Regions from separate parts of the Enterobacter sp. JH25 genome, predicted to be linked through region 2. Evidence: predicted binding sites of a transcription regulator. Region 2 holds the regulator's gene; each other region holds the start of a gene.
The links. The regulator CRP, encoded in region 2, controls carbon source genes, mostly activating them, when cyclic AMP is high. The targets are predictions, from matches to a motif close to ATGTGANNNNNNTCACAT.
Positions count from the first base shown of each region.

Region 1 (5,639 bases), 2.2 Mb from region 2:
CCTTTAAAACGCTGGGCTGAACTCCCTGAACCTGACAAAGGCCCGGTACGTGAAAGCGTGCCGGGCCTCTTTTTTGTCAGAGTTGTCTACTTTTAAACCATCAAAACTTGATACATATCAATTTTGGTATGACCAATGCGCCTGACGTGCTATTCTCAATGAATCTGAATGGTTTCAGCGCAGTAACCTGTTGTTAATTAAGGGTTATTTATATAACTTTTAATTAACAATTGGTTAATAATTTGAGGGGGTCACGTTGACTACGCCATTGAAAAAGATAGTGATTGTCGGCGGTGGTGCTGGCGGACTGGAGCTGGCGACGCAGCTGGGTAAGAAACTGGGTCGCGGTAAGAAAGCCAAAATCACGCTGGTGGATCGTAACCACAGCCATCTGTGGAAGCCGTTACTGCACGAAGTGGCGACCGGGTCGCTGGATGAGGGCGTGGATGCGCTCAGCTATCTGGCACATGCGCGTAACCACCACTTCCAGTTCCAGCTGGGTTCGGTGGTGGACATCAACCGTGAAAACAAAACCATCACGCTGGCTGAGCTGCGTGATGATAAAGGCGAGCTGCTGGTTCCTGAGCGCAAGCTGGCCTATGACACGCTGGTGATGGCCCTGGGCAGTACGTCCAATGATTTCAACACCCCAGGCGTAAAAGAGCACTGTATCTTCCTGGATAACCCGCATCAGGCGCGTCGTTTCCATCAGGAGATGCTTAACCTGTTCCTGAAGTACACCAACAACATGGGTGCTAACGGCAAGGTTAACATTGCTATCGTGGGCGGCGGCGCAACGGGCGTTGAATTATCGGCGGAGTTGCACAATGCGGTCAAACAGCTGCACAGCTACGGCTACAAAGGACTGACTAATGAAGCGCTGAATGTGACGCTGGTGGAAGCAGGTGAACGTATTCTGCCTGCGCTGCCGCCGCGTATTTCCGGCGCGGCGCACAACGAGCTGACCAAACTGGGCGTGCGCGTGCTGACCCAGACCATGGTGACCAGCGCGGATGAGGGCGGACTGCATACCAAAGACGGCGAATACATCCAGGCCGACCTGATGGTCTGGGCTGCGGGGATCAAAGCGCCTGATTTCATGAAAGATATCGGTGGGCTGGAGACAAACCGCATTAACCAGCTGGTGACAGAGCCGACGCTGCAAACCACGCGCGATCCGGACATCTTCGCTATCGGCGACTGTGCCTCCTGCGCGCGTCCGGAAGGCGGATTTGTACCGCCTCGCGCTCAGGCCGCGCACCAGATGGCAAGCCTCGTGCTGCATAATGTCCTGGCGCAGATGAAAGGCAAACCGATGAAAGCCTATGTCTACAAAGACCACGGCTCTCTGGTGTCGCTCTCAAACTTCTCCACCGTGGGCAGCCTGATGGGTAACCTGATGCGCGGCTCCATGATGGTAGAAGGGCGCATCGCCCGCTTCGTGTACATTTCTCTGTACCGTATGCACCAGATTGCGCTGCACGGCTACTTCAAAACCGGCCTGATGATGCTGGTCGGCCGCATCAACCGCGTTATCCGCCCACGCCTGAAGCTGCACTAATTTCTCCCTCCCTCCGGGCTCTCCGGAGGGAATTTTTAGCACATCATGCTGTGCATTTCGCTCCTGACGCTTAAGAGTTCTCTTAAACAGACGCTATCCCAGCTCATCCCCCGGTTTTTTGATCCTTTATCTTATTGGCGAAGCGTTTATTGCGCTGCAAAATTGCTACCAATTGCAACAAAGGAGGAAGTCCCGTGAATAAATCAATGTTGGCGGGTATAGGGATTGGCGTCGCAGCTGCGTTAGGTGTGGCTGCCGTTGCCAGTCTGAACGTACTTGATCGTGGCCCGCAGTATGCGCAGGTGGTTTCCGCTACACCGATCAAAGAGACGGTCAAGATGCCTCGTCAGGAGTGCCGTAATGTTTCTGTCACCCATCGTCGTCCGGTTCAGGATGAAAACCGTATCGCTGGCTCCGTGCTGGGCGCGGTTGCTGGTGGGGTGATTGGTCATCAGTTTGGTGGTGGCCGTGGTAAGGATGTCGCGACGGTAGTTGGTGCGCTGGGTGGCGGTTATGCCGGTAACCAGGTGCAGGGTGCGATGCAGGAAAATGATACCTACACCACAACGCAGCAGCGCTGTAAAACCGTATATGACAAGTCTGAAAAAATGTTGGGCTACGACGTAACCTACAAAATTGGCGATCAGCAGGGCAAAATCCGCATGGATAAAGATCCTGGTACGCAGATTCCTCTCGACAGCAATGGTCAGCTGATACTGAATAACAAAGTGTAAAAAAGATGTTCTCTGAACTTAGCTCCTCATGCGCTCAGGCTGAGGAGCTTTTTTTTTGCGTCAGAGTTTAAGAAGTTCAGGCCACAGGCGCAGCGTTGTTTGCGTAATCCCCTGCAGTTTTTCCAGCGTCGCGCCTTCACGGGCGCTGATGGACATCCCCTGTAGAATACAGCTCAGATACTGGGCCAGCTCCTGCGGACGGCAATGCGCCGGAATTTCACCGCGCTGCTGGCGTTGAGCCAGAAACGTGCTGAGCGTCTCCTCCTGCATCGCATGGCGCGATTTGACCGTGTTGGCAATCTCTTTCGACGATGCCGCGAGGGTCGCGGAGGTGTTGATCATAAAACAGCCCGCGGGCGTGTCTTTACTGGTAAAGCAGGTTGCGACTGCGCAGAAATAATCCTGCAATGCCTGCTCAACCGTTTTTTCTTCACAGAATAGCTGGGCTTCGTGTTTTGCCGCGAAGCGCGAGATGTATCTGTCCAGAACGGCCCGGAATAAGCCTTCTTTGTTGGTGAACTCTGCGTACAGGGTAGGGGCTTTCGCGCCCGTTGCTTCCACCAGGTCGGAGAGCGACGTGGCTTCATACCCATGCTGCCAGAAGAGCGTCATGGCCTTATCGAGCGCCGCATCCCTGTCGAACACTTTTGGTCGGCCACGGCTTTTCTTTGCGCAACGCGTGACATCGGTTGTCATGTGCCGTTGGTCCTCTGTTGTTTTGTTGAATAGTCATTATAAAAATAAACGTCTGCGACGACCAGCGGTGATTTCTTAAAAATAATTTAATTTTATCTTTATGAAATATAAGGAAAATGAAATTAATTTAACGACCATTATAAAAATGGGTTGACGTGTGACCTGGATCACATCTATCATTTACCTATCGATCGTTAACTAAATAACTAACGACCACTACATCATCTGCCCAAAGGTATAAAATCATGAAAAACGTTAAAACCCTCATCGCTGCCGCCGTTCTGAGTTCACTCTCTTTCGCAAGCTTCGCTGCTGTTGAAGTGCAATCCACTCCAGCAGACCAGCAGAAAGTCGGTACCATCTCTGCCACTGCCGGGACTAACCTCGGCTCTCTGGAAGATCAGCTGGCACAAAAAGCTGACGAAATGGGTGCGAAATCATTCCGCATCACCTCTGTGACCGGTCCTAACACCCTGCACGGTACCGCAGTTATCTACAAATAAGCGTAACGCAACCCTCCGTTATGCCACTGCAAAAAAAACGCCCTGCTAATGCAGGGCGTTTGTCGTTATTACCGTTTACATTGACTGCTGAGCAACCTCATGATGCCGCGTGACATCGGTTGGCATCCCGGAGCGCGCTTCCATCGCCCGCTCCATCACTGCGCCATCGGTGTTTGCATTCGTTTTAAAGCTCACCATAGAGGCATTCAGATTAATCGGCAGCGTCTGCGGATCGTCATTAATGTTTTTCGATAGCGGCTGGTGGATCTCAACCAGACGGACGCCACCCGGCTCTTCAGACACTTTAATCGGCGTATTGATGATATTCACTTTCGTGCCAGGGGCGATCACGCGGTAGAGCGTTTTGATGTCGTCATCGCGCAGGCGAATGCAGCCGGAGCTGACGCGCATCCCGATCCCGAAATCCGCATTCGTTCCGTGCAGAAGATAAACCCCACCGTAGGCCGCCAGGCGAATTGCATGGTGCCCCATCGGGTTATCCGGGCCCGCGGGAACCACGGCAGGCAGGTCGATACCTTGAGCTTTATAACGGGCGCGAATGTTTGCCGTCGGGGTCCAGGTTGGATTAGCGCGCTTATCAGAGACGGTGGTGACCATGGTAGGGGTCAGCGTATCGCCCCCCAGTTGACCAATACCGATAGGGTAAACGGTAACTTCGTACTTGCCCGGCGGGTAGTAATACAGACGCAGCTCGGCGAGGTTTATCACAATCCCCTGACGCGGCGCGTCCGGCAGGATGGTTTGCAGCGGAATCGTCAGTACGCTGCCCGCCCGGGGCACATAGGGATCTACGCCCGGGTTGGCCTGCAACAGCGCCAGGAACCCGACGTTATATTTTTTAGCAATCGCTTCCAGCGAACCGCCATCGTTTTCAACCACGTGAAAGCGGTTTTCACCGACAACGTTGCTGCCGGCGGGCGGAAGAGGCCAGGTATTGGCGCGTGCAGGGAGCGCGACGGCAACCGTCGCGGCCAGCGCAACCACAGTTAACCAGCGGGTAAAACGCGAAGAAATCATCATTATCATAATCCATACAAATGATAAGGTTATTGTTTTATAAGGCGTTAATGATAATTATGGCGAATGTATGGTCGGGAAGATCGGGCGAAGTGCAAAGAGTTTGTAAATTGTCCCCCACCAGCCGGGCGCTGGCGGGGGAAACCGTTATGCGATGGCGTTCTCTTCCAACTGACGCATAAAGTTACGCACCCAGTCCATGCGGATTTTACGTTCCGTCAGATCCTGAGTAAATTTCAGACGCGTCGGGCCATCAAGACGGAAATGCTGCGGCTGTTTTTGCAGAAGGCCAATCAGCCACATCGGATCGACGTGGTTCTTCTCGGCAAACTCAATTACGCCGCCTTTCTCGTTGCCTTCAAGCTTACGAATGCCCAGCTTCTGCGCCTGCTGACGCAGGCGGGCAATATCCAGCAGGTTGCGCGCCGCATCGGGCAATATCCCAAAACGGTCAATCAGTTCGACTTTAATCTCTTCCAGCTCGCCTTCGCTTTTCGCGCTGGCAATACGTTTGTAGAACGACAGACGGGTATTCACGTCAGGAATAAAATCATCCGGCAACAGGGAAGGCATGCGCAGTTCCACTTCGGTCTGCTGGCTGGTGAGATCTTCCAGAGACGGTTCACGTCCGGCTTTAAGCGCGTCGACGGCATTTTCCAGCAGCTCCATATACAGAGAAAAACCGATGGTTTCCATGGAGCCGCTCTGGTCTTCACCCAACAACTCACCGGCGCCGCGGATCTCCAGGTCGTGCGTCGCCAGCGCAAAACCAGCACCCAGATCTTCCAGCGAGGCGATAGCTTCCAGACGCTTTTGCGCGTCGGTGGTCATCGCCTTCGGATGCGGCGTCAGCAGCCACGCGTAGGCCTGATGGTGCGAACGCCCGACGCGCCCGCGCAGCTGATGCAGCTGGGCCAGGCCGAAGTGATCCGCGCGTTCGATGATGATGGTGTTCGCCGTCGGAATGTCGATCCCGGTCTCAATGATGGTGGTACATACCAGCACGTTGAAACGCTGATGGTGGAAGTCGTTCATCACCCGCTCCAGCTCGCGCTCGCGCATCTGGCCGTGACCAATGGCGATGCGCGCTTCCGGCACCAGCTCTGC
Region 1 covers NZ_CP091319.1:1,725,377-1,731,015, forward strand. The annotation lists gene ycfP (alpha/beta hydrolase YcfP) at 1-20, shown strand, start outside; gene L2Y28_RS08185 (NAD(P)/FAD-dependent oxidoreductase) at 257-1,561, shown strand; gene L2Y28_RS08190 (glycine zipper 2TM domain-containing protein) at 1,756-2,295, shown strand; gene comR (TetR family copper-responsive transcriptional repressor ComR) at 2,356-2,991, opposite strand; gene bhsA (multiple stress resistance protein BhsA) at 3,237-3,494, shown strand; gene L2Y28_RS08205 (L,D-transpeptidase family protein) at 3,570-4,535, opposite strand; gene mfd (transcription-repair coupling factor) at 4,680-5,639, opposite strand, start outside.
Region 1: the regulator CRP is predicted to act here: its motif matches at 3,147-3,164, upstream of bhsA (multiple stress resistance protein BhsA).

Region 2 (5,639 bases):
AAGCGTAGGACGTAATCATTAGCCTGAGAGTAATAATCAAGGTAAAGAAATGTGATCGGGATCAGTTCATGTTTCGGAAAAACGGGCTAAACGGGGTACAATTCGGAAGGTATAGTTAATTTCTGACAAGAATCAGCATCGCCCTTATGACCCAAATCATTCCCTCAGACTTCGACATTGCAGCCGAAGAGAGCGCAGAGTTCGTGCCCATGCGCGGTGTGGCTAACCCTCACCTGCAAACCATGCTGCCGCGCCTGATCCGCCGCAAGGTGCAGTTCAACCCCCACTGGCAGCGCATTGACCTGCCGGACGGTGACTTTTTGGATCTCGCCTGGAGCGAAGATCCGGATCGGGCCAGACATAAACCCCGTCTGGTGGTGTTTCACGGCCTGGAAGGCAGCCTGCACAGCCCTTACGCACACGGTCTCATTGAGGCGGCGAAAGCCCGCGACTGGCTTGGGGTGGTGATGCATTTTCGCGGATGCAGCGGCGAGCCTAACCGTCAGAAACGCATTTATCACTCGGGTGAAACCGAGGACGGCTCCTGGTTCCTGCGCTGGCTAAGAGACAATTTCGGCGAGGCACCAACGGCAGCGGTGGGGTATTCGCTGGGCGGGAATATGCTGGCCTGCCTGCTGGCGAAGGAGAGCGACGCGGTGCCGCTGGATGCGGCGGTGATTGTCTCTGCGCCCTTTATGCTGGAGCAGTGCAGTTATCATATGGAAAAGGGATTTTCGCGGGTCTATCAGCGCTACCTGCTCAACCTGCTGAAAGCCAACGCCGCACGTAAACTTAAGGCCTATCCGGATACGCTGCCTGTGACGCTGCAACAGCTCAAACGCGTGAAGCGCCTGCGCGAGTTTGATGATTTGATCACCTCTAAAATTCACGGCTTTGCCGATGCGATTGACTATTACCGTCAGTGCAGCGCCATGCCTTTACTGAATCAAATCACGAAACCCACGCTGATTATCCACGCCAAAGACGATCCGTTTATGGATCATCACTCGATCCCCGCCCCTGACTATCTGCCGGATAACGTGGAGTATCAGCTCACTGAGTTCGGCGGGCACGTGGGCTTTGTTGGCGGCACGCTGCGTCGGCCAAAAATGTGGCTTGAGACGCGTATACCCGACTGGTTAACGGCCTATCTGGACGGTAAAAAATGATTATTCCCTGGCAGGATCTCTCTCCCGACACGCTCGATAATCTGATTGAAAGCTTTGTCTTGCGCGAAGGCACCGATTATGGTGAACATGAACGTTCGCTTGAACAAAAGGTCAGCGATGTGAAGCGCCAGCTTAAAAGCGGCGACGTGGTGCTGGTATGGTCCGAACTGCATGAGACGGTCAATATCATGCCACGCAACGCGTTTCACGGCTGATCTTTACACTTTTCCAGTCAGGGAGTTGCTATGTCTGCCAGACATCCGGTTATTGCCGTTACGGGTTCGAGTGGGGCGGGAACCACTACCACCAGCCTCGCCTTCCGCAAGATTTTCGCCCAGCTTAACTTACGGGCGGCAGAGGTAGAGGGCGACAGCTTTCACCGCTACACGCGCCCGGAGATGGATATGGCCATCCGCAAGGCGCGCGATCTGGGTAAACACATCAGCTATTTTGGCCCGGAGGCGAATGACTTCGGCCTGCTGGAGCAAACCTTCCGTGAATACGGGCAAAGCGGTACCGGGCAGTCCCGCAAGTATCTCCACACCTACGATGAAGCCGTGCCCTGGAACCAGGTCCCCGGCACGTTCACGCCCTGGCAGCCGCTGCCGGAACCGACTGACGTGCTGTTTTACGAAGGATTGCACGGCGGCGTGGTGACGCCTCAGCACGACGTGGCGCGCCACGTGGATTTGCTGGTGGGGGTGGTGCCGATTGTTAACCTTGAGTGGATCCAGAAGCTGACGCGTGACATGAGCGAGCGCGGCCATTCGCGAGAGGCGGTCATGGACTCGGTGGTGCGCTCCATGGAAGATTACATCAACTTCCTGACGCCGCAGTTCTCCCGAACCCACATTAACTTCCAGCGCGTCCCCACCGTGGACACCTCCAACCCGTTCGCGGCAAAAAGCATCCCTTCCCTGGACGAGAGCTTTGTGGTGATCCACTTCCGCAACCTGGAAGGCATTGATTACCCCTGGCTGCTGGCGATGCTACAGGGTTCGTTTATTTCGCACATGAATACGTTAGTGGTGCCCGGGGGAAAAATGGGGCTGGCAATGGAGCTGATCATGACACCGCTGGTGCAGCGGCTGATGGAAGGAAAGCAAATCGCGTGAGTTGTTTTGCCCGGTGGCGCTGCGCTTACCGGGCCTACGGGCGTGCTTTTGTAGGGCGGGTAAGCGAAGCGCCACCCGCCAAAAATTAAGCCTCGATCACTTCATACGAATGGGTGATGTTTACCGCTTTCTCCAGCATTAGCGCCACAGAGCAGTATTTCTCCGCTGACAGGTCAACCGCACGCGAGACCGCCGCATCCTTCAGTTCTTTGCCGGTGACGATAAAGTGCAGATTAATATGCGTGAACAGACGTGGCGCCTCTTCGCGACGTTCTGACGTCAGCTTCACTTCACAATCGGTCACGTCATGACGGCCTTTTTGCAGGATCGACACCACGTCGATCGCACTGCATCCACCTGCCGCCATCAGCACCATTTCCATCGGGCTTGGAGCTTTATCGCCGGAGTTCCCATCCATCAAAACCTGGTGCCCGGAAGCAGACTCGCCCAGGAACGTTAACCCTTCAACCCATTTCACACGCGCTTGCATATTCACTCACTCCAACGTTGCATTTTTTATGACAGATTACGTGTACGTTACATTTCTCGCAACGGAAGGCGACCTGCGTCATGCTGAAGCGAGACACCAGGAGACACGCGGCGAAAGCTATGCTAAAACACTCTGGATGCTACAGTAATACATTGACGTTACACATGTATGCAGAGGACATCAAACTTTACTGGCTGCGAAACGTTACGACAGCCGACTTCCCAGGTATGGGTAAGAATTCGATTGCAACCCCAGAGTCCGGATGCATCTTATGACTCTGGTGACAGCTTATAACAGAGGATAACAGCGCATGGTGCTTGGCAAACCGCAAACAGACCCGACTCTCGAATGGTTCTTGTCTCATTGCCACATTCATAAGTACCCATCAAAGAGCACGCTGATTCACCAGGGTGAAAAAGCGGAAACGTTGTATTACATCGTTAAAGGCTCGGTGGCCGTGCTGATCAAAGATGAAGAAGGGAAAGAGATGATCCTTTCTTATCTGAACCAGGGCGATTTTATCGGTGAACTGGGCCTGTTTGAAGAAGGCCAGGAACGTAGCGCCTGGGTTCGTGCAAAAACAGCATGTGAAGTGGCTGAAATTTCTTACAAGAAATTCCGTCAGCTGATTCAGGTCAACCCTGACATCCTGATGCGTCTTTCTTCCCAGATGGCACGCCGTCTGCAAGTGACCTCTGAGAAGGTGGGTAACCTCGCCTTCCTGGACGTGACCGGTCGTATCGCGCAGACTCTGTTGAACCTGGCGAAACAGCCAGACGCCATGACCCACCCTGACGGTATGCAAATTAAAATTACCCGCCAGGAAATCGGTCAGATCGTCGGCTGCTCCCGTGAAACAGTGGGCCGTATCCTGAAGATGCTGGAAGACCAGAACCTGATCTCCGCCCACGGTAAAACCATCGTGGTTTACGGGACCCGTTAATTCCGGTAAAACGGCGTGCCGCCGCAGGGTGGCACGCCGTTTTTGTCTCTACTCCTTATGTGGCGCAGGCTGATCTATCACCCGGAAGTTAACTACGCACTGCGACAAACGCTGGTGTTGTGTCTTCCCGTGGCCGTGGGCCTGATCCTCGGACATCTTCAGCAAGGCCTGCTGTTTTCCCTCGTGCCCGCCTGCTGCAACATTGCCGGTCTGGACACCCCGCATAAACGCTTTTTCAAACGCCTGATTATTGGCGGCTGCCTGTTTGCCGGCTGTAGCCTTGCCGTGCAACTCTTACTGGCCCGCGACATTCCTCTGCCGCTGATCCTGACCGTGCTGGCGATGACGCTTGGCGTAACCGCTGAAATCAGCTCGCTGCACGCCCGCCTGCTTCCCGCGTCGCTGATTGCCGCCATCTTCACCTTAAGCCTTGCGGGCAATATGCCGGTGTGGGAGCCATTGCTGATCTACGCCCTCGGCACGCTGTGGTACGGGCTGTTTAACTGGTTCTGGTTCTGGTTGTGGCGGGAACAGCCGCTTCGCGAATCCCTGAGCCTGCTCTACGTGCAGCTTGCTGAATACTGCGAAGCAAAATACACCCTGCTCACGCAACATACCGACCCGGAAAAATCCCTGCCGCCGCTGCTGGCACGCCAGCAAAAAGTGGTGGATCTGATCAGCCAGTGCTATCAGCAGTTGCACATGCTTGCCGCCAACAAAAATCATGAATATAAGCGGCTGCTGCGTACCTTCCAGGTCGGGCTGGATTTGCAGGAGCATATTTCCGTCAGCCTTCATAATCCGGAAGAGGTGCAAAAGCTGGTGGAGCGCAGCCATGCGGAAGCGGTGATCCGCTGGAACGCGCAGACCGTCGCGGCGCGCCTGCGGGTGCTGGCTGACGATATCCTCTATCACCGCTATCCGACGCGCTTTAACATGGACAAACAGCTCGGCGCGCTGGAAAAGATTGCGCGTCAGCACGCGGATAACCCGGTCGGGCAGTTTGCCGCCTGGCATTTCAGCCGCATCGCCCGGGTGTTGCGCACCCAGCGCCCGCTTTATACCCGGGACCTGATGGCCGATAAGCAAAAACGACTGCCGTTGCTGCCTGCGCTCAAAAGCTACCTGTCACTGAAGTCTTCCGCCCTGCGCAACGCCGCAAGAATTAGCGTCATGCTCAGCATCGCCAGCCTGATGGGAATGGCCCTGCACCTGCCGAAACCCTACTGGATCTTAATGACCGTGCTGTTTGTCACCCAGAACGGCTATGGCGCCACGCGGGTGCGCATTCTGCATCGGGCGGGCGGCACGATGGCGGGGCTGATTATCGCGGGCGTAACGTTGCACTTCCACGTGCCGGAAGGGTATACGCTGGTCGGCATGCTGGCGATTACGATGGTGAGTTATCTGATCATCCGTAAAAACTACGGCTGGGCGACGGTGGGCTTTACGGTAACGGCGGTGTACACCCTGCAGTTGCTTACGCTCAACGCCGATCAGTTAATTATTGCCCGCCTGGTCGATACCCTGATTGGCTGCCTGATCGCCTTTGGCGGCATGGTCTGGCTGTGGCCGCAGTGGCAAAGTGGATTACTGAGGCAAAACGCCCACGACGCGCTGGAGGCGGATCAGCAGGCCATTCGCCTGATCCTGAGCGACGACCCGCAGCCGTCTCCGCTGGCCTACGAGCGCATGAAGGTCAACCAGGCGCATAATGCCCTGTTCAACTCCCTTAACCAGGCCATGCAGGAGCCGGGCTTCAACTCGCACTATCTGGCAGACATGAAGCTGTGGGTCACGCACAGCCAGTTTATCGTCGAACACATCAATGCCATGACCACGCTGGCGCGCGAGCACACCATGCTGACGCCGGATCTGGCGCAGCGCTATTTGCAGTCGTGTGAAATTGCCCTCCAGCGCTG
Region 2 covers NZ_CP091319.1:4,264,406-4,270,044, forward strand. The annotation lists gene L2Y28_RS20605 (hydrolase) at 147-1,169, shown strand; gene L2Y28_RS20610 (YheU family protein) at 1,166-1,384, shown strand; gene L2Y28_RS20615 (phosphoribulokinase) at 1,415-2,284, shown strand; gene L2Y28_RS20620 (OsmC family protein) at 2,370-2,774, opposite strand; gene crp (cAMP-activated global transcriptional regulator CRP) at 3,085-3,717, shown strand; gene L2Y28_RS20630 (YccS/YhfK family putative transporter) at 3,775-5,639, shown strand, end outside.

Region 3 (5,639 bases), 2.0 Mb from region 2:
CGTCCACCTGGCTCCGTGCCGGATGGGGTTGTTTCACATACCCGCCGTCAATCCATTGCAGCGGGGGTACTGCTAAATCGGTCGCGATTACGCGAGTGCCAGTTTTTGGCGCGCATATTGTAGCGCTTTTTCAATCACTTGCTCAATAGTTAAACTGGTTGAATCCAGCACTAATGCGTCTTGCGCGGGAACAAGTGGTGCGACGGCGCGGTTACGATCGCGGTCATCGCGCTCTTTTATCTCGGATAAAAGGCGATCAAAGTTAACACTAAACCCCTTTTCCTGCAACTGAAGCATGCGGCGTTGAGCACGTTCTTCCGAAGAGGCGTCAAGGAAAATTTTCACTGGCGCATCAGGGAATACCACGGTTCCCATGTCGCGGCCGTCGGCGATCAGCCCCGGCGCTTCGCGGAAACCGCGCTGGCGACGTAACAGCGCTTCACGAACGCGTGGGAAAGCCGCCACCTGAGAGGCCGCATTGGCCACTTCCTGCGTACGGATTTCACCGCTGACATCTTCCCCTTCCAGGATCACTTCAAGGTTGCCATCAGTAGAGACAAAGCGCACATCCAGATGTGCAGCCAGCGGTACCAGCGCTTCTTCAGACGCAACATCTACATGATGATGCAGCGCAGCCAGCGCCAGCACGCGATAGATTGCTCCCGAATCTAAAAGATGCCATTGCAATGCTTCCGCCATCGCTTTGCACAGAGTACCTTTCCCTGCGCCACTTGGCCCATCAATGGTGATTACCGGGGCAATTGCCGTCATCTTTTTCTCCTTAATTAAGGCATACCGTTTACATGAACGCCGCGCATTATACGCGCCAACGTGCGCAACTGTTACCTTTGCGTGCAAATTACGGAATGATTGAAGCAGAGTGTAGAAGAAATGAAAGAGGATGACTGTCAGAAAGCGTAAGGAAATGCCGCATCAGGAGATGCGGCATACGATCGTCAGGCCAGGGTGCTAATGCGCGCCAGCTGTTCGAAGTAGTCCGGGAAGGTTTTCGCCGTGCACTTCGGGTCAAGGATGGTGACTGGCGTATCTGACAGCGCCACCAGCGAGAAACACATCGCCATGCGGTGATCGTTGTAGGTGCCAATTTCTGCAAATTGCAGTTTTGCCGGCGGCGTGACGCGAATGTAGTCTTCGCCCTCTTCTACCACCGCCCCCACTTTACGCAGCTCGGTTGCCATTGCGAACAGGCGGTCAGTCTCTTTTACGCGCCAGTTATAGATGTTACGCAGCGTGGTGGTGCCTTTCGCAAACAGCGCAGCGGTGGCGATGGTCATTGCCGCGTCAGGAATATGGTTCATGTCCATGTCGATGGCGTTCAGCTCACCGTGCGTACAGGAGATGAAGTCATCGCCCCAGGTCACAACCGCGCCCATTTTTTCCAGCACGTCGGCAAAACGAATGTCGCCCTGCACGCTGTTGCGACCAATACCCGTCACTTTTACCGTACCGCCTTTAATCGCACCCGCGGCCAGGAAGTAGGACGCGGATGACGCATCCCCTTCAACCAGGTAGTTGCCCGGAGACTGGTACTGCTTTGCCCCGCGCACCACGAAGCGCTGATAAGACTGGTTTTCCACCTCAACGCCGAAGGTTTTCATCAGGTGCAGCGTGATATCAATGTACGGCTTAGAGACCAGATCGCCTTTAATGCTAATCACGGTATCATTTGGAGCCAGCGGTGCGGTCATCAGCAGTGCCGTCAGGAACTGGCTGGAGACGCTACCGTCAACCTCAACGTTACCGCCAGTGAAACCACCGCGCAGACGCAGTGGCGGGTAATTTTCTTGCTCAAGATAATCAATCTGCGCGCCGCCCTGACGCAGGGCATCGACCAGGTGGCCGATCGGACGCTCTTTCATGCGCGGCTCGCCGGTCAGCACAATATCGTTGCTCCCAAGACACAGCGCAGCGGCCAGAGGACGCATCGCCGTACCGGCGTTACCCAGGAAAAGCTCCAGCGCTTCAGCGGAATGTAATGCGCCGCCGTTACCGGTGACTTCACAACGGGTACGATCGTCTGACAGCGCGTACTGAACGCCCAACGCTTTCAGTGCATTGAGCATATGGCGCACGTCATCGCTGTCCAGCAGGTTGGAAAGGACGGTGGTGCCGTTTGCCAGAGCTGCCAGCAGCAGAGCGCGGTTCGAGACACTTTTTGAACCAGGCAGATTAATGGTGCCATCTACCCGCGCGATAGGTTGTAACGTCAGGGATTCCATGAAACTTAACTCTCAACTCAACATAATAAAAACCCCGCAGGAACGCTGCGGGGGTGAAAAACAGCCAATTAACCGTGACGACGTTCGAAGTCGATCATGAAATCAGTCAGGGCTTTAACGCCTTCCAGCGGCATCGCGTTATAGATAGAGGCACGCATACCGCCTACCACACGGTGACCTTTCAGCGCATGCAGACCCGCCGCGAAGGACTCTTCCAGGAACACGTTATCCAGGTTGTTGTCCGCCAGCTGGAACGGCACGTTCATGCGCGAACGGTTAGTTTTGGCGACATCGTTACGGTAGAAATCGCTCTTGTCGATCACGCCGTACAGCAGTTCAGCTTTTTGCTGATTGATCTTGTCCATCTGCGCCACGCCGCCTTTTTGCTTCAGCCATTTGAAGACCAGGCCGGAGAGATACCAGGCGAACGTTGGTGGAGTGTTGAACATGGAATCGTTGTCGTTCAGGACGGTGTAATCCAGAATTGACGGGCAAGACTTATGGGCTTTCCCCAGCAGGTCTTCACGCACGATAACGATAGTCAGACCCGCAGGACCGATGTTTTTCTGGGCACCCGCGTAGATGACGCCGTAGCGGCTGACGTCCAGCGGCGTGGACAGAATGGTGGAGGAGAAGTCCGCCGTCACAATGACATTTTCGCCAAAGTCTGGCTCTTCGTGAATAGCGATACCGTCGATGGTTTCGTTCGGGCAGTAATGAAGATACGCGGCGTTGTCAGAAAGCTGCCACTCACTCATCGGCTTCACGGCGCGCATACCGTCAACGGTCACTTTGGCATCGATAACGTTCGGCGTGCAATATTTGTGCGCTTCTTTTACCGCACTGGCCGCCCAGTAGCCGGCATCAACGTAATCAGCGGTGGATTTGTCGCCCAGTAGATTGAGCGGAATACCCGCAAACTGACCGCGTCCACCGCCGTGACAGAACAATACTTTGTAGTTCGAGGGAATGTTCAGCAGATCGCGAAAATCCTTTTCTGCCTCTTCCGCCACCTGAATAAACGCTTTACCCCGGTGGCTGACTTCCATCACCGACGTACCCAGACCGTTCCAGTCACACAGCTCCTGTTGAGCCTGTTTGAGCACGTCTGCCGGTAACATTGCCGGACCTGAACTGAAATTAAAGACTTGAGCCATTTCCCCTCACCACGCTAAAAGCCATAAGTTATAACTGTGGATATCGGTTTTATCATTCAGTGACACGCGCCGCAATGTCTAAAACTTATGGCCGAAGAAATGTGCCCCTCGTCACACAAAACAATCTGCCGTACCGTTGTCGCAAAACCGACAAAATCGCTGTCAGGTAATGCGTTTAGCCCGGCTAACCTTCGTCCATTCTGGATTTGTACAGCGAGGGCATAATTGATGATCGCCCGCCTGCATGACCACCACATGGCTGCATTTTATGCAGGCATACTGGCCCGCATCAGGGACGGTTTTGTATCGCTCGATAAGCATATCCGGCAGTATGCACAGGCCGGGCTTGACCTCATCGTCAGGATAGTAATAAACGCTGATTTGACCGTTCGTTTCCATAATCGCCAGACGCACCTGCCCCAGCTGTTCAACGCTGCTTATACGTAGCTCCATAAAGAACTCAAACTCCGTCATATTGGCGCTTTGCACATTCTCCCAGGCAAGTTGACCATCTTCGACAATCACCACCGGTTTTCCTTCGAACAGATCTTCCAGTTTTTCACTTTTCGACATCAGCCACATGACCAGCCGGTACAGCAGCGCAAGCGTCACGAAGACGATAAAAACCGGCACCATCGGCACATCGTCATAAAAGGCAACGTCCCCTGCCGCCGAACCCAGCGTCAGGATAATCAGCACTTCAAACAGTGACATCTGCCGCACGCCGCGACGTCCGGTGATTTTCAGAAACAGGAAGACGAGTACAAAGGTGTACAGGCTACGCAACGCCACTTCGCCTAAAAACTCAGGTGGGACTTTATCAAACGCCATCCGCTGGAGATCAAATGCTTTCATTTTTTTATGCCTTAACAGTAGGTTACTGCTTATAAGCATAGCCCAGCCATTTATTTTCGCCGGAGATAGCACCCGTCACGCAAAACCCGTATCATTGCGCGCTTTACGTACGATAAAAGTGAACGCCATGACTCAAACGTTTATCCCCGGCAAAGACGCCGCTCTGGAAGATTCCATCGCTCGCTTCCAGCAGAAACTGACCGACCTGGGCTTTAATATCGAAGAAGCCTCCTGGCTGAATCCGGTGCCTCACGTCTGGTCCGTGCATATTCGCGACAAAGATTGTGCGCTGTGCTTTACCAACGGCAAAGGCGCGACCAAAAAAGCGGCACTGGCCTCTGCGCTGGGTGAGTATTTTGAGCGTCTGTCCACCAACTATTTCTTCGCCGACTTCTGGCTGGGTGAAACGATTGCCAACGGCCCGTTCGTTCACTACCCGAACGAAAAATGGTTCCCGCTACCCGAAGACGACGAACTGCCGGAAGGCATTCTCGATGCCCGCCTGCGCGCGTTCTACGATCCGGAAAACGAACTGACCGCCAGCATGCTGATCGACCTGCAATCCGGCAATGAGGATCGTGGTATCTGCGCCCTGCCGTTCACCCGTCAGTCTGACGAGCAGACCGTTTACATTCCAATGAACATCGTTGGCAATCTGTATGTGTCTAACGGTATGTCTGCCGGTAACACCCGTAACGAAGCGCGTGTACAGGGGTTGTCTGAAGTTTTCGAGCGTCACATCAAAAACCGTATTATTGCTGAATCCATCAGCCTGCCGGAGATCCCGGCTGACGTGCTGGCGCGCTACCCGGGCGTGGTGGAATCCATCGCCAAACTGGAAGCGGAAGGTTTCCCAATCTTTGCTTATGACGGCTCTCTGGGCGGCAAATATCCGGTTATCTGCGTGGTACTGTTTAACCCGGCAAATGGCACCTGCTTCGCCTCTTTCGGCGCGCACCCGGACTTCGGCGTGGCGCTGGAGCGTACCGTGACCGAACTGCTGCAAGGTCGTAGCCTTAAAGATCTCGACGTATTCACCCCGCCAACCTTTGATGACGAAGAAGTCGCCGAGCACACCAACCTCGAAACGCACTTCATCGACTCCAGCGGTTTGATCTCCTGGGATATGTTCAAACAGGACGCGGACTATCCGTTCGTGGACTGGAGCTTTGCCGGTACGACGGAAGAAGAGTTCGCCACCCTGATGGCGATCTTCAACGCGGAAGATCAGGAAGTCTATATTGCCGACTATGAACACCTCGGCGTTTATGCGTGCCGTATTATTGTGCCGGGTATGTCGGACATCTATCCGGCAGAAGATCTGTGGCTGGCGAACAACAGCATGGGCGCGCATCTGCGTGAAACCCTGCTGGCCCTGCCGGGCAGC
Region 3 covers NZ_CP091319.1:1,551,347-1,556,985, reverse strand. The annotation lists gene cmk ((d)CMP kinase) at 88-771, opposite strand; gene aroA (3-phosphoshikimate 1-carboxyvinyltransferase) at 957-2,240, opposite strand; gene serC (3-phosphoserine/phosphohydroxythreonine transaminase) at 2,309-3,397, opposite strand; gene L2Y28_RS07325 (DUF421 domain-containing protein) at 3,560-4,252, opposite strand; gene ycaO (30S ribosomal protein S12 methylthiotransferase accessory factor YcaO) at 4,380-5,639, shown strand, end outside.
Region 3: the regulator CRP is predicted to act here: its motif matches at 3,497-3,514, upstream of serC (3-phosphoserine/phosphohydroxythreonine transaminase).

Region 4 (5,639 bases), 210 kb from region 2:
CGGGCACTTTGCCATTAATGCTCTGGCTGTCGATGCGCCCTTCTCCCGTCAGCACCCACGTGCAGTCGTGAATATGTTCTTCAAGATTGAGCGCCTGAGTGACAATCTCAATGCCGCTTTTCAGCTCAGCGCCCAGGAAGGCCATCAGCGCCGCGCCCATGCCGCCCGCCGCTCCTGCCCCCGGAACCGGGTTGACGTCAATGCGCAGCGATTTTTTGATCACGTTGGCGTAGTGGCTAAGACTGGCGTCGAGTTCGAGGATCATCTCCTCCGTGGCGCCTTTTTGCGGGCCAAAGATACGCGACGCGCCGCTTTCACCGACCAGCGGATTCGTCACGTCACAGGCGACGCGGATTGCGCACCCCTGAAGACGCGGATCAAGATCAGAAATATCAATACGGTTCAGCGCCATCAGGCTGCCGCCGCCGTAGCCGATCTCCGTCCCGTTCGCATCCGTAAACCTCGCGCCCAGCGCCTGCATCATACCCGCGCCCCCATCGTTGGTTGCGCTCCCGCCGATACCGATAATGATGTTGCGCGCGCCTTTATCCAGCGCGCGGAGGATCAGCTCCCCCGTCCCGCGCGACGTCGTGACCAGCGGGTTACGCTGCGCGGGAGGAACAAGTACCAGGCCGCTGGCGGCGGCCATCTCGATAAACGCGGTGGTACCGTCGCCCGAGATCCCCCAGCTGGCCTTCACCTTTTCCCCTAACGGGCCGGTGACGACAGCCTGCTGCCAGGTGCCCTGCGTCGCGGCGATCATCGCTTCAACCGTACCTTCTCCGCCGTCAGCAACGGGAACAGACACGTAATGAGCGTCGGGGAAAATTTCCCGAAATCCTTTTTCTATCGCCTGCGCCACCTCAGTGGCAGACAGGCTTTCTTTATAAGAGTCTGGCGCGATTACGATTTTCATAGTTGTATGCCTGAGCCGTAGGCCCGGTAAGCGTAACGCCACCGGGCGGGACGTCATTAGCGAGCAATTTCAACCTTCGCCAGCTTTTCGTAATAGCACGCTAACGCGCTGTGATCGGCGGTGCCCAGACCGTCCGCACGCAGCGCCTGCATCATCTCCATGACGGCGGCAGTCAGCGGCAACTGCGCGCCCACGCCGTGGGAGGTATCCAGCGCATTCGCCAGATCTTTAATGTGCAGATCGATGCGGAAGCCCGGCTTGAAGTTACGATCCATCACCATCGGTGCCTTGGCATCCAGCACGGTGCTGCCCGCAAGACCACCGCGAATGGCCTGATAGACCAGATCCGGATTAACGCCCGCTTTGGTGGCCAGCGTCAGTGCTTCGGACATGGCCGCGATGTTCAACGCCACAATCACCTGGTTTGCCAGCTTGGTGACGTTGCCTGCGCCAATTTCACCGGTATGCACCACGGAGCCAGCCATGGCTTTCATCAGGTCGTAGTATTTGTCGAACACGGCTTTATCACCCCCCACCATCACCGACAGAGTACCGTCGATGGCTTTCGGTTCGCCGCCGCTGACCGGCGCATCCAGCATCTCCACGCCTTTCGCTTTCAGCGCCTCGCTAATTTCGCGGCTCGCCAGCGGTGCGATAGAACTCATGTCGATCACCACCAGGCCCGGCTTCGCGCCGTCGATAATGCCGTTCTCACCCAGCGCCACCTCTTTCACGTGCGGGGAGTTTGGCAGCATGGTGATAATGACATCGCACTGCTCGGCGATCGCTTTTGCAGTTGTCGCCGTTTCTGCGCCAGCCGCAATCACTTCTGCCACCGCGTCTGAATTACGATCTAAAACCACCAGTGAGTAACCTGCTTTGATGAGGTTTTTGCTCATTGGTTTGCCCATGATACCCAGGCCAATAAAACCCACTTTCAGCGTCATAATCTGTTTCCTCAATGATGGTTATTTTTTAAAAGCGTCTGCTAATTTCTGCGTGGCGGCGCGGAATACGCCGAGGTCGCTGCCGACGGCGACAAACGTTGCGCCCCACTCCAGGTAGCGGCGGGCATCGGCTTCCACCGGCGCCAGAATGCCGCACGGTTTACCGTGCGCTTTGGCACGGGCAAAAATGTGCTGGATTGCCCGCTGCACGTCCGGGTGGCTGGCGTTGCCCAGATGACCAAAGGCGGCCGCCAGATCGCTCGGGCCGACGAAAATACCGTCGACACCTTCGGTCGCGGCAATGGCGTCGACGTTATCGACCCCCTGCTGGCTCTCGATCTGAACCAGAATGGTGATGTTCTTGTTGGACTGGGCGAAATAGTCCGGCACGGTGCCAAACATGTTGGCGCGGTGAGAGACAGACACGCCGCGGATCCCTTCCGGCGGATAGCGGGTGGCAGCTACGGCCAGCACCGCTTCTTCTTCCGTTTCAACAAACGGGATCAGGAAGTTGTAGAAGCCGATATCCAGCAGACGCTTGAGGATCACCGGCTCGTTGGTAGGTAAACGCACCACCGGCGCGCTGTGGCTGCCTTTCAGCGCCATCAGCTGCGGAATAAACGTGTTGATATCGTTTGGCGCATGTTCGCCGTCCAGCACCAGCCAGTCGAATCCGGCCAGGCCCAGCACTTCGGTGCTGATGGGGTTGGCCAGCGCAGACCAGCAGCCAATCTGAATCTGATGCGCCGCAAGGGCCGCTTTAAATTTATTCGGGAAGATGTCGTTACTCATTACGTATACCTTTTTTAATTCCGCAGTTTTAGCCAGTAGCTTTTCTTATTTATTCCGACTCAGCGTCAGCGTTATATTTATTTACTGACTGAATTTTGGCGTTATAAAATCGTCATTCAGTATAATCGTCACCACCCGGCAGCACATTGTCTCAATGCTCAATTATCCAACGGGGTTAGCACGCTATTTTGAGCATATGCCCAATGCAGTGGGCGCTGATGCACAGAATCAACGATTAGTGTGTCGGGAGCGATCGCGATCACATTCTCACTTTTCCTCTCCTGACATTCTTTATTTCCTCAATAAGAAACGATTAACCATCTGGCTATATTTAGTATCAGATATTTTGCTGGAGATGAGTGAACAATGGCCGATATTGAAATTCGACAGGCGTCGCCGACGGCGTTCTATATAAAATTGCACGATACCGATAACGTGGCGATTATTGTCAACGACAATGGCTTAAAAGCGGGTACCCGCTTTCCGGACGGGCTGGAGCTGATTGAGCACATTCCGCAGGGGCACAAAGTCGCACTGGTCGATATCCCGGCGCAGGGCGAAATCGTGCGCTACGGCGAAGTCATCGGCTATGCGGTGCGCGCTATCCCGCAGGGTAGCTGGATTGAGGAGTCGCTGGTTGAGCTGCCCACCGCCCCGCCGCTGGAGACGTTGCCGCTGGCTACCCGCGTCCCTGAGCCGTTACCTCCGCTGGAGGGTTATACCTTCGAAGGTTACCGCAACGCGGATGGCAGTGTGGGAACCAAAAACCTGCTTGGCATCACCACCAGCGTGCATTGCGTGGCGGGTGTCGTGGATTACGTGGTGAAAATTATTGAGCGCGATCTGCTGCCGAAATACCCCAACGTTGACGGCGTGGTGGGGCTTAACCACCTGTACGGCTGCGGCGTGGCGATCAACGCGCCCGCAGCGGTCGTGCCGATCCGCACGATCCACAATATCGCCCTTAACCCAAACTTTGGCGGCGAGGTGATGGTGATTGGCCTCGGCTGTGAAAAATTGCAGCCAGAACGCCTGTTGCAGGGTACTGAGGATGTGAAAGCCATTCCGGTTGACGAGGCCAGTATTGTGCGTCTTCAGGATGAACACCATGTCGGCTTCAGATCGATGGTCGACGACATTTTACAGGTGGCAGAGCGCCATCTGGAGAAGCTGAACAAACGCCAGCGTGAAACCTGCCCGGCCTCTGAACTGGTGGTTGGGACACAGTGTGGCGGCAGCGATGCGTTTTCCGGCGTCACCGCTAACCCGGCGGTAGGTTATGCCTCCGATCTGTTCGTGCGCTGCGGCGCCACGGTGATGTTCTCCGAGGTCACCGAAGTGCGTGACGCCATCCACCTGCTTACGCCGCGCGCCGTCAACGAGGAGGTGGGTAAACGCCTGCTGGAGGAGATGGCCTGGTACGATAACTATCTCGACATGGGCAAAACCGACCGCAGCGCCAACCCGTCTCCGGGTAACAAGAAAGGCGGCCTGGCGAACGTGGTGGAAAAGGCCCTCGGGTCGATTGCCAAATCCGGCCAGAGCGCGATTGTGGAAGTGCTCTCACCTGGCCAGCGACCAACCAAACGCGGTCTGATCTACGCGGCAACGCCTGCCAGTGATTTCGTGTGCGGCACCCAGCAGGTGGCATCCGGCATTACGGTACAGGTCTTTACCACCGGACGCGGCACGCCGTACGGCCTGATTGCGGTACCGGTGATCAAAATGGCGACCCGCACCGAGCTGGCAAACCGCTGGTATGACTTAATGGATATCAACGCGGGCACCATCGCCACCGGGGAAGAGAGTATTGAAGAGGTGGGCTGGAAGCTGTTCCACTTCATTCTGGATGTGGCAAGCGGACGGAAGAAAACCTTCTCCGATCAATGGGGATTGCATAACTCGCTGGCGGTGTTTAACCCGGCACCGGTGACGTGATGGCCCCTCACCCTGCCCTCTCCCCACCGGGGAGAGGGTAAAAAAACCGCACCGAGCAGTCCCCTCTCCCCTATGGGGAGAGGGTTAGGGTGAGGGGAAAAGCCTCTTTAGACCAGCACCACATCGATCCCGCTTTTGCGTAACCCTTCCAGGCTTTCCGCCGGAATACCTTCATCAACGATAATCATGTCGATCCGCTGAGTATCAATGATTTTATGCAGGCTTGAACGGTTAAACTTGCTGGAATCAGTGACAACGATAATACGCTCCGCCACCTCGCACATTTTCCGGTTCAGACGGGCTTCATCCTCGTTGTGCGTACTCACCCCCCGATCGAGATCGATGGCATCGACGCCCAGGAACAGCAGGTCAAAATGGTAATTCTGTAAGGACTGCTCCGCCTGGTCACCATAGAAGGACTGCGACTGACGGCGCAAGTGCCCGCCGGTCATCAGCAGCTCCACTCCCTCCGCTTCCAGCAGCGCGTTTGCCACGTTCATCCCGTTGGTCATGGCAATGACATCGGTATGCTGGCGCAGCATGCGGGCAATTTCAAAGGTTGTGGTGCCGGAGTCCAGAATAATGCGATGACCCGGCTTCACCAGTTCAGCCGCCGCCTGCGCGATGCTGCGCTTCACAGCCGTATTAAGGGAACTTTTGTCCTCAACGGACGGCTCCACGCCGGGGGCATTGCCTTCGCAAATCAGCGCGCCGCCGTAAGCGCGAACGGCAATCCCCTGCTTTTCCAGAAAGGCCAGATCGTTACGGATCGTCACCGTCGACACGCCGTATAAAAGAGAAAGATCGTTAACCTGCACGCTTCCCTGCGCCCGCAACCGCTGAATGATCTGCTCTCGCCTTTCACTGGTGCCGGTGATGCGCTTCTCTGCGGATGAATCGGTGCTGCTCATACGAGCTCCTTAGTAAATAAACTTTCGTTTCATTTCGTTTTGCTTATTAACGCCTTTCTTTTGAGGGAATGCAAGCCCTGTATGGTGAGCAGACGCAAGCTTAACCGCCGCTGAAACCTTTCATTATGTTTCTTT
Region 4 covers NZ_CP091319.1:4,057,489-4,063,127, forward strand. The annotation lists gene garK (glycerate 2-kinase) at 1-916, opposite strand, end outside; gene garR (2-hydroxy-3-oxopropionate reductase) at 973-1,863, opposite strand; gene garL (2-dehydro-3-deoxyglucarate aldolase) at 1,885-2,655, opposite strand; gene garD (galactarate dehydratase) at 3,022-4,593, shown strand; gene L2Y28_RS19520 (DeoR family transcriptional regulator) at 4,701-5,504, opposite strand.
Region 4: the regulator CRP is predicted to act here: its motif matches at 2,903-2,920, upstream of garD (galactarate dehydratase).